Regions from separate parts of the Ensifer sp. EB106-03-01-XG145 genome, predicted to be linked through region 1. Evidence: riboswitches for the same ligand, from Rfam matches in the RefSeq annotation. Region 1 holds a riboswitch; the other holds the start of a gene.
The links. A riboswitch is a leader RNA that binds a small molecule or an ion and turns the genes downstream of it on or off. The one in region 1 is predicted to bind cobalamin.
Positions count from the first base shown of each region.

Region 1 (4,209 bases):
GTTTCTGAGTTCCTCCAGCAGGAAGGTCGAGACGGCGATGGCAATGCCGTGATCCGCAAGTGTCGTGGCGACGTCCATCGCCTGAACGTCGAAGATCAGTTCGGTGCCGTTGCTCGCCGGTGGTTCCACGCCGGTTTCGATCATCCATCGCCGCCACCAGCTGGCGTTACCGAAGCGCCGTACGCGCAGAACGTCCGAGGGATGCTTGAGCTGGTGTTTCTCCATGAAAGACGGTGTGCAGACCGGCATGTAATCGATAGGGAAGAGCGGAAACACGTCGTTGCCGGGCCAGTCGCCGTTGCCGCTGCGCACCACGAGGTCGATCGCATCACGCTTGAAGTCGATCAGTTCGGTCGACATGTGCACCCGGATGCTGATGTTCGGATGGGCCGTCTGAAACGAGGCGAGCCGCTGACCGAGCCAGCTCGAGACGACGGTCGGTAGCACGGAAATGTGCAGGTGGTGCTCGGTCATGTCGGCGATCTCGGAAAACGCAGCCCCGAGAAGATCGATCGCCTCGGTCACCTTCGGCGCCAGTTGCCGCCCGGCCGCCGTCAGCCTCACCTCGCGCGGAAGACGAACGAAGAGCGGCGTGCCGATGCGCTCCTCCAAGATCCGGATCTGGTAGCTGACCGCCGCCTGCGTCATGCCGAGCTCGTCGGCGGCGCGGGTGAAGCTCAGATGTCTGGCGGCCGCTTCGAAGGCGCGCACGGCACTCATGGGAGGAATCTTGCTCATGGTTCTGAGATAAGCATTCTTTATGCCTGCATGCGAGAAATCGCTTTGCGCGAAGCAGCAAAAATCCTCACTTTTTTTCGCGAACACAACAGCAAAAACAAAGAGGATAGCAATGCTTAGCGCAGTGCGATCAACGATCCTTCATGCCCTGAACTGGGCCGGCAACGCACTCAACCCGACCATCGCCATCGATACGTTCAGCGAATTCCAGCTGAAGGATATCGGCCTCACGCGGGATCACGAGACCGTCCGGGCGCGCATCGACGATGGTGCCGATCCGTGGCATTGGCCGACGGACGGCAATCCGCGCAAGTCACCGCCCTCGCCGGAGCGGGATTGCGGCGACGCGCCGCAAATGGCAAGGGCTTCGCCTCGAGCCCAGCCCGGAGAAAACAAAGACGTAAGCATGTCGCTCTGCGATTGACGGAACGCAGAGGCAAGAGACAGCGCAGTTGTCGTGATCTGCCACCTGCCAGCCCGCGGACCGAATTCGAGAGCGATCCGGCGTGGCGTTTCTGAAAGCGGCGTGCCGGAGCCTCTTCGCAAGTGATCGGCAACGGAGCAAGCGCCGGGCTCGAAGCCGAGAAGCTCTCCACCCACAGGTTTCGCCGCATCCCGCGGTTTACTCCTTGTTATCCACACGGCGAAAGAAATCACCTTCTCTCCCCGGCTTCAGGCACCTCGAACCTATTGACGCAGATTTGCGATGAACTACTATATCTAGTGTTCGAGGTTCTCTCGATTCGCAGGGATTGAGAGCTAAGACGGGAATACGGTGCGTCGGCGAGTTTTCGCCAGGCTATGCCGTAGCTGCCCCCGCAACTGTAGACGGCGAGCGACTGTCCGGAATTGGACCACTGAGGCATGAGGCCTCGGGAAGGTCGGGATGGAAGCTGAGACCCGTGAGCCAGGAGACCTGCCTCGAGCAACAAACGTCCACGGGCGGGGTGTCCGGAGAGGTTGAGTTGCGTGCGGCAGGATGAGCCTGCCTGATCGTCTCGACATCTCCCCGGCAGCCTGTCGAAAGCTTCGGGGTGAAGTCATGTCCGCGTCATTGAAATTCTATCGCTCGCCAATCAAGAGGCGCGGTTTCCCGCGCAACTGACGAAGAGGCATGCCCGGGCGTCCAGATCCGAGCGAGCCACAGCCATGACAGCCCTGCATTTCGCCGGATCGCGGTTGCGTGTCCGTGCGCCTTCTCATGCTCTCATCCAGCCGACCAAACGAGGAAGAAATGAACGTTACCGTCTACAGCAAGCCCGCCTGCGTCCAATGCACCGCGACCTACCGGGCGCTCGATCGCCAGGGCGTCAACTACGAGATCATTGATATCTCCATCGACCAAGACGCGCTCGAAACGGTCAAGGGCCTCGGCTACATGCAGCTTCCCGTCGTCGTCGCCGGCCCCGAACACTGGGCGGGTTTTCGCCCCGACAAGATCAGCGCGCTTTCCTAGAGGAGACAGGCGGTGGGCCTGATCGTCTATTTTTCCAGCCGCTCGGAAAACACCCATCGCTTCGTCGAAAAGCTCGGCCTTCGCGCAGCGCGCATACCGCTCAAGGAAAGTAAGGCTTCACTTACGGTTTCCGAGCCCTTCGTGTTGGTCGTGCCCACCTATTGCGGCGACGACGGCCGGGGCGCCGTGCCGAAACAGGTGATCCGCTTCCTCAACGATGCGGGCAACCGCTCTCACATCCGCGGCGTGATTGCTGCGGGCAACAGCAATTTCGGCGCGACCTACGGGATCGCCGGCGACGTCATCGCGGCCAAGTGCCGGGTGCCCTACCTCTACCGGTTCGAGCTGCTCGGAACCGAGGAGGACGTCGCCAATGTCAGAAACGGGATGGAACGATTTTGGACGTCTCAACACTCGAACGCCCCCTGAAGGCGACGGAAGCAGCGCTCGACTATCATGCGCTGAACGCGATGCTGAACCTCTATGATGAAGAGGGGCGCATCCAGCTCGACAAGGACCGGCTGGCGGCGAAGCAGTACTTCCTCCAGCACGTCAACCAGAACACCGTCTTCTTCCATAACCTCAGGGAGAAGCTCGATTATCTGGTGACCGAGGGCTACTACGAACAGCAGGTGCTGGATCAGTATTCCTTCAACTTCGTCCGCGACCTCTACGACCACGCTTACGGGAAGAAGTTCCGCTTCCCGACTTTCCTCGGCGCGTTCAAATACTACACGTCCTATACGCTGAAGACCTTTGACGGAAAGCGCTACCTGGAGCGCTACGAAGACCGCGTCTGTATGGTGGCGATGACGCTGGCGCGCGGGAACGAACAGCTTGCCCGCGATCTCGTCGACGAGATCATTTCCGGCCGTTTCCAGCCGGCGACGCCGACCTTCCTCAATGCCGGCAAAAAGCAACGCGGCGAGCTCGTCTCCTGCTTCTTGCTTAGGGTCGAGGACAATATGGAAAGCATCGGCCGCGCGATTAATTCCGCGTTGCAGCTCTCCAAGCGCGGCGGCGGCGTGGCGCTGTCGCTCACCAACATCAGAGAGATGGGCGCACCGATCAAGCAGATCGAAAACCAGTCCTCCGGCATCATCCCGGTGATGAAGCTCTTGGAAGACAGCTTCTCCTATGCCAACCAGCTTGGCGCCCGCCAGGGAGCAGGTGCTGTCTATCTGCATGCCCACCACCCGGATATCATGCGCTTCCTCGATACCAAGCGGGAAAATGCCGACGAGAAGATCCGTATCAAGACGCTGTCGCTCGGCGTCGTCATCCCGGACATCACCTTCGAGCTCGCCCGCAACAACGAGGACATGTATCTGTTCTCGCCCTATGACGTGGAGCGCGTCTACGGCGTGCCGCTGACCGAAATTTCGGTGACGGAGAAGTACCGCGAGATGGTCGAGGATGCTCGTATCCGCAAGCGGAAGATCAAGGCGCGCGATTTCTTCCAGATCATTGCCGAAATCCAGTTCGAGAGCGGATACCCCTACATCATGTTCGAGGACACGGTGAACCGGGCGAACCCGATCGCCGGGCGCATCACCATGAGCAACCTCTGCTCGGAAATCCTGCAGGTGAGCGAGGCGAGCGAATTCAACGACGACCTCTCCTACGCAAAGATGGGCAAGGATATCTCTTGTAATCTAGGCTCGCTGAACATTGCCGCGGCGATGGACAGTCCGGATTTCGGCCAGACGATCGAGACCTCGATCCGCGCGCTCACCGCCGTCTCCGAAATGAGCCACATCTCTTCCGTGCCTTCGATCGAGAAGGGCAATGACGACAGCCATGCGATCGGCCTTGGCCAGATGAACCTGCACGGCTACCTCGCCCGCGAGCGCGTCTTCTACGGCTCCGAGGAAGGCATCGATTTCACCAACATCTATTTCTACACGGTGACCTATCACGCCATCCGCGCATCCAACCGGCTGGCGGTCGAGAAGGGCGTGACCTTCAAGGGCTTCGAGAACTCGAAATATGCGTCCGGCGAATATTTCGACAAA
Region 1 is NZ_JBYTEC010000002.1:308,366-312,574, reverse strand. Features, by position in the region: gene AC3WWH_RS10070 (LysR substrate-binding domain-containing protein) at 1-720, opposite strand, end outside; gene AC3WWH_RS10065 (hypothetical protein) at 851-1,162, shown strand; cobalamin riboswitch at 1,452-1,676, shown strand; gene nrdH (glutaredoxin-like protein NrdH) at 1,973-2,194, shown strand; gene nrdI (class Ib ribonucleoside-diphosphate reductase assembly flavoprotein NrdI) at 2,207-2,623, shown strand; gene nrdE (class 1b ribonucleoside-diphosphate reductase subunit alpha) at 2,593-4,209, shown strand, end outside.

Region 2 (4,209 bases), on a different contig from region 1:
CGCGTGCCGCGCTTTTCGCCGGCCGCCCAGGCCCGGTCGTAATACTGGTCGATGCGGGCACCGACGGCCTGGATCAGCAGGCGCATCGGCTTGCCGGGCACATCGGCAAAACCCTTGAGGCGCAGCACGTCGTGCTCGGCGATGACGCCCTTGAGGCGATCGATGAAGGCGGCCGGATCGGCGATGGCGCCGAGCTCGACGACGAAGCTGTCGAACTCGTCATGGTCGTGCTCCTCGCCCGTTTCATGCTCCATCTCGTGGTGCGACTTGCGGTTGGCGATATCGCTTTCGGTGCCGACGCCGAGGCCGAGCAGGATGGCGGCGGCCACTTCGCCGTTCTTTGCCTCGATCATGGTCGGCTTGCGGCTGGTGCGCGAGGAAACCTCGTCGCGCACGGCCTTGAGGCCGGACGCGTCGATCAGATCGGTCTTGTTGAGCACGATGAGGTCGGCAGCGGTCAGCTGATCCTCGAACAGTTCCTCGATCGGGCTTTCATGGTCGAGATTGTCGTCCTCGACGCGCAGCGCATCGACCTTGTCATGGTCGTCGGCAAAGCGGCCGGCGGCAACAGCAGCGCTGTCGACCACGGTGACGACGCCATCGACGGTGACTTCGCTGCGGATGTCCGGCCAGTTGAAGGCGGCGATCAGCGGCTGCGGCAGCGCCAGGCCCGAGGTCTCGATGATGATATGGTCCGGGCGGTTTTCGCGCTCGAGCAGCTTGGTCATGGTCGGGATGAAATCATCGGCAACGGTGCAGCAGATGCAGCCATTGGTAAGTTCGATGATGTCGTCCTCGGTGCAGGCCTCCGCGCCGCAGCCCTTCAAGACGTCGCCGTCGACGCCGAGATCGCCGAACTCGTTGATGATCAGCGCGATGCGCTTGCCGTCGGCGTTCTGCAGCAGATTGCGGATCATCGTCGTCTTGCCGGCGCCGAGGAAGCCGGTGATGACGGTCGCCGGGATCTTGCCGTGGCTGGTTCTCGCAGTGGTCATTATTCACCCTTCATTTTCAGCGGCAAACCGGCCGCGACAAAGTAAACTTCAGCGGATTTCTCCGCAACGATCTGGTGAAGCCGGCCGGCATGGTCGCGAAACTCGCGGGCCATGCGGTTCTCGGGCACGATGCCGAGGCCGACCTCGTTGGAAACGAAAACGAGGCGCGTCCGCGCCTGCGGCAGGAAGGCGGCGAGCGCTGCGAACTCCGCCTCGATGTCGCGCTCCTCAAGCATGAGATTGGTGACCCACAGCGTCAGGCAGTCGATCAAAACGACATGGGTGGGGTCGTCGATGCGCCGCAGAATGCCGACGAGATCGACCGGCTCCTCGTGCGTCGTCCAGCCTTCGCCGCGGCGCGTCCTGTGATGATCGATGCGCGCGCGCATTTCGTCGTCCCAGGCGCGGCCAGTGGCGACATAATGTTTGGCGAGACCGGACGCTTCGACGAGCTTCTCGGAAAAGCTGGACTTGCCGGAGCGGGCGCCGCCGAGGACCAGGACCGGTCCGGCGCTGGGATTGCTCATCGCGACCGCGCCAAGGTCAGCGGCAGATGGCAACAGCCGTTCGACGCGCCGGCGGCGCGTTCGGGAAAGTATCTGAGAGCCAAAACAACCTCCGTGATGGCGTTGGAGACGACACGTCTCCTCGGGCGGAATGCCCATGTCGGGTGGCAGGTCTCCTGGCTCACGGCGTCACGGGCCCCACATCGCCTCGCCCCGAATGGACGAGGTTCCGATGTCAGGACCCGAGCGGCCCGCCTCACCTTCCCGGCGCTTTCCAGTGCCACAGCGAACCTTTGCGCGTCGTCTCCGACGCATGGGTGCTGTGGGCGACATCATGAAAGGCGGACGATTCGTAGAAGAAGAGGCGTCCAACCCGGCTGATCACGATGCCACGCCAGTGGCTTTTCCGGCTCGATTCCGCACTGCCTCGATTGCCCCATGCAACCGGCTGGCAGCTCTGAATTTGAGCCCGATGGCGAACCCTGACCGTTCTACAGTCGCGGGGTCGGCTGCGATAAGGATGCCCGGTTTGGGTCCATCCGTCACATTCCCAATTATTCCCCCCGATCGCCACGACAAGGGGGAACCATCCAACATCCGATGATTAGGAAGCGGGCGCCGCAAAGTCAATCGACGCTTGCGACACCTCCCCGGCCGACTTGCGTCGCGCGACGATTTGTCGAGCGCGAAGCCGCACCGGACATGAGGCGAATGGCAGATCGCGAACGAACATATTTTAGCAATTACAGATGTTGCGTTAAACTGCAGCGCCGCGCGTCCTATGGACGTGCAAAGGTCGCTGAACCATCCCGCAACCGACCCGAGGGGCTTCGTTTATCCGGTAGGCACATGGAACGCAGGCTCGCCGCCGTGATGATTGCCGACGTTTGCGGCTATGGGCTGCTTACCCAGGCCGACGAGGAGGGTACCTGCGCCCGCTTTCAGGCCGACCTGCACGAACTATTCGAACAAAGCATCGAGACGCATCGCGGCCGGCTGATCAAGACCATGGGCGACGGCCTGCTGGTCGAGTTCCACAGCGTCGTCGAGGCGGTCCGATGTGCGGTCGAGGTGCAGCGCGCCAAATCTGAAAGTCGCGGCGTGGACGCGGGGCGGCTGCAATTCCGCATCGGCATCAATCTTGGCGACGTGATCGTCGAGGGCGACGACATCCACGGCGATGGTGTCATCATCGCCGAGCGCCTGCAGAGCCTGGCCGAACCGGGCGGCATCGTCATCTCCGGCACCGCCTACGACCAGGTCGAGAAGCACCTCGATGTCGGTTTCGTCTTTCTCGGCGAGCAGCGCCTGAAACACGTCGAAAAACCGGTTCGGACCTACCGTCTCTGGCTGGACGAAGCCCACGCCGGCAAGCCGAAGGCCAGGGCGCACCGTGGAAGACGCTGGGTCGCCCTGGCAGCGGCATCTGCCCTGGCATTCACAGCCGCCGCCGGCGCCGCCTGGTGGCGCCCGTGGCAGCCGCCTGCCGACATCCGTCCGGCTCAGGCTGTGGACTTCAGCCAAGCAGACAAGCCCTCGATCGCCGTGCTTCCGTTTGCCAATGTCAGCGATGACCCCAAGCAGGAGTTTTTCGCCAATGGCATGACCGACGGCCTCGTCACCGAACTGGCCCAGATCTCCGGCCTGTTCGTCATCGCGCGCAACTCGACGTTCACCTACAAGGGGAGATCGGTGACAGCCAGGCAGGTGTCGGAAGAACTCGGTGTGAGATATGTGCTTGAAGGCAGCGTCCAGCGTGCCGGAGAGCAACTTCGCATCAATGCGCAGCTCATAGATTCCCTGGATGGCGGTCACGTCTGGGCCGGAAAGTTCGACGGATCGCTCACCGACGCCTTTGCGCTGCAGGACGAAGTGATGCGCGGCATTGCCGAAGCGCTTGCGTTGCGGCTGGATCCTGACCAGCAGATGGCCTTCGGGCGCAAGGAAACGACCGTGCCGGCGGCCTTCGATGCGTTCCTGCGCGGCTGGGAGCACCACCGGCGCACCACGCCCGAAGACTTCGCGAAGGCACTGCCCTATTTCGACCAGGCGATTGCGCTCGATCCCGCCTATGGACGTGCCTATGCCGCCGCAGCCATGGTCTATGCGCGCATTTATCTGTGGCGCTGGCACTATCAGCTGGGCATCACGCGCTTCGAGGCGCGAGCCAAGGCGCGGCAGTTTCTGCGGATGGCGCAGAAACATAAGACGGCACTCGCCTATCAGGCAGCGGCCCTCCTTGCCGAAGTGGACTGGCGGCATGCCGACGCGCTCGCAGACCTCAAGGAAGCGATCGCGCTGGAACCCGGCGACTCCTGGAGCTACGCATTGACGGCCTTCGTGCTGACATCCGCCGGTCGGCCGGCGGAGGCCCTGCCCCATATCCGCACGGCGATCCGCCTCGATCCGCACTCCCCGTCCTTCTTCCTGTACGTCCTCGGCCTGACGCAGTTCAGCCTGGAGGATTTCGAAGCAGCAGCAGCGGCGGCGAGAAGCAGCATCGCGCTCAACCCCCAGGATGACGGTCCTTTCCTTCTCCTTGCCTCTGCCGCCGGACATCTCGGTCACCGCGCGGAGGCTGAGGCGGCAGTCGCCCGCTACGACGCGCTTCGCATCAGCCGTGGCGGAACGCCCGTCTGCATTTCAGAGCGCCCGCCGCTGGACCTGGCGCAGCCGCATGCCAGCGAGAAGCTCTATCAGGGACTGCG
Region 2 is NZ_JBYTEC010000016.1:78,388-82,596, forward strand. Features, by position in the region: gene cobW (cobalamin biosynthesis protein CobW) at 1-995, opposite strand, end outside; gene cobU (bifunctional adenosylcobinamide kinase/adenosylcobinamide-phosphate guanylyltransferase) at 995-1,522, opposite strand; cobalamin riboswitch at 1,959-2,107, opposite strand; gene AC3WWH_RS27260 (adenylate/guanylate cyclase domain-containing protein) at 2,351-4,209, shown strand, end outside.
Region 2: it holds a riboswitch for cobalamin, as region 1 does, so the genes downstream of both, cobU (bifunctional adenosylcobinamide kinase/adenosylcobinamide-phosphate guanylyltransferase) here and nrdH (glutaredoxin-like protein NrdH) in region 1, are expected to answer to the same signal.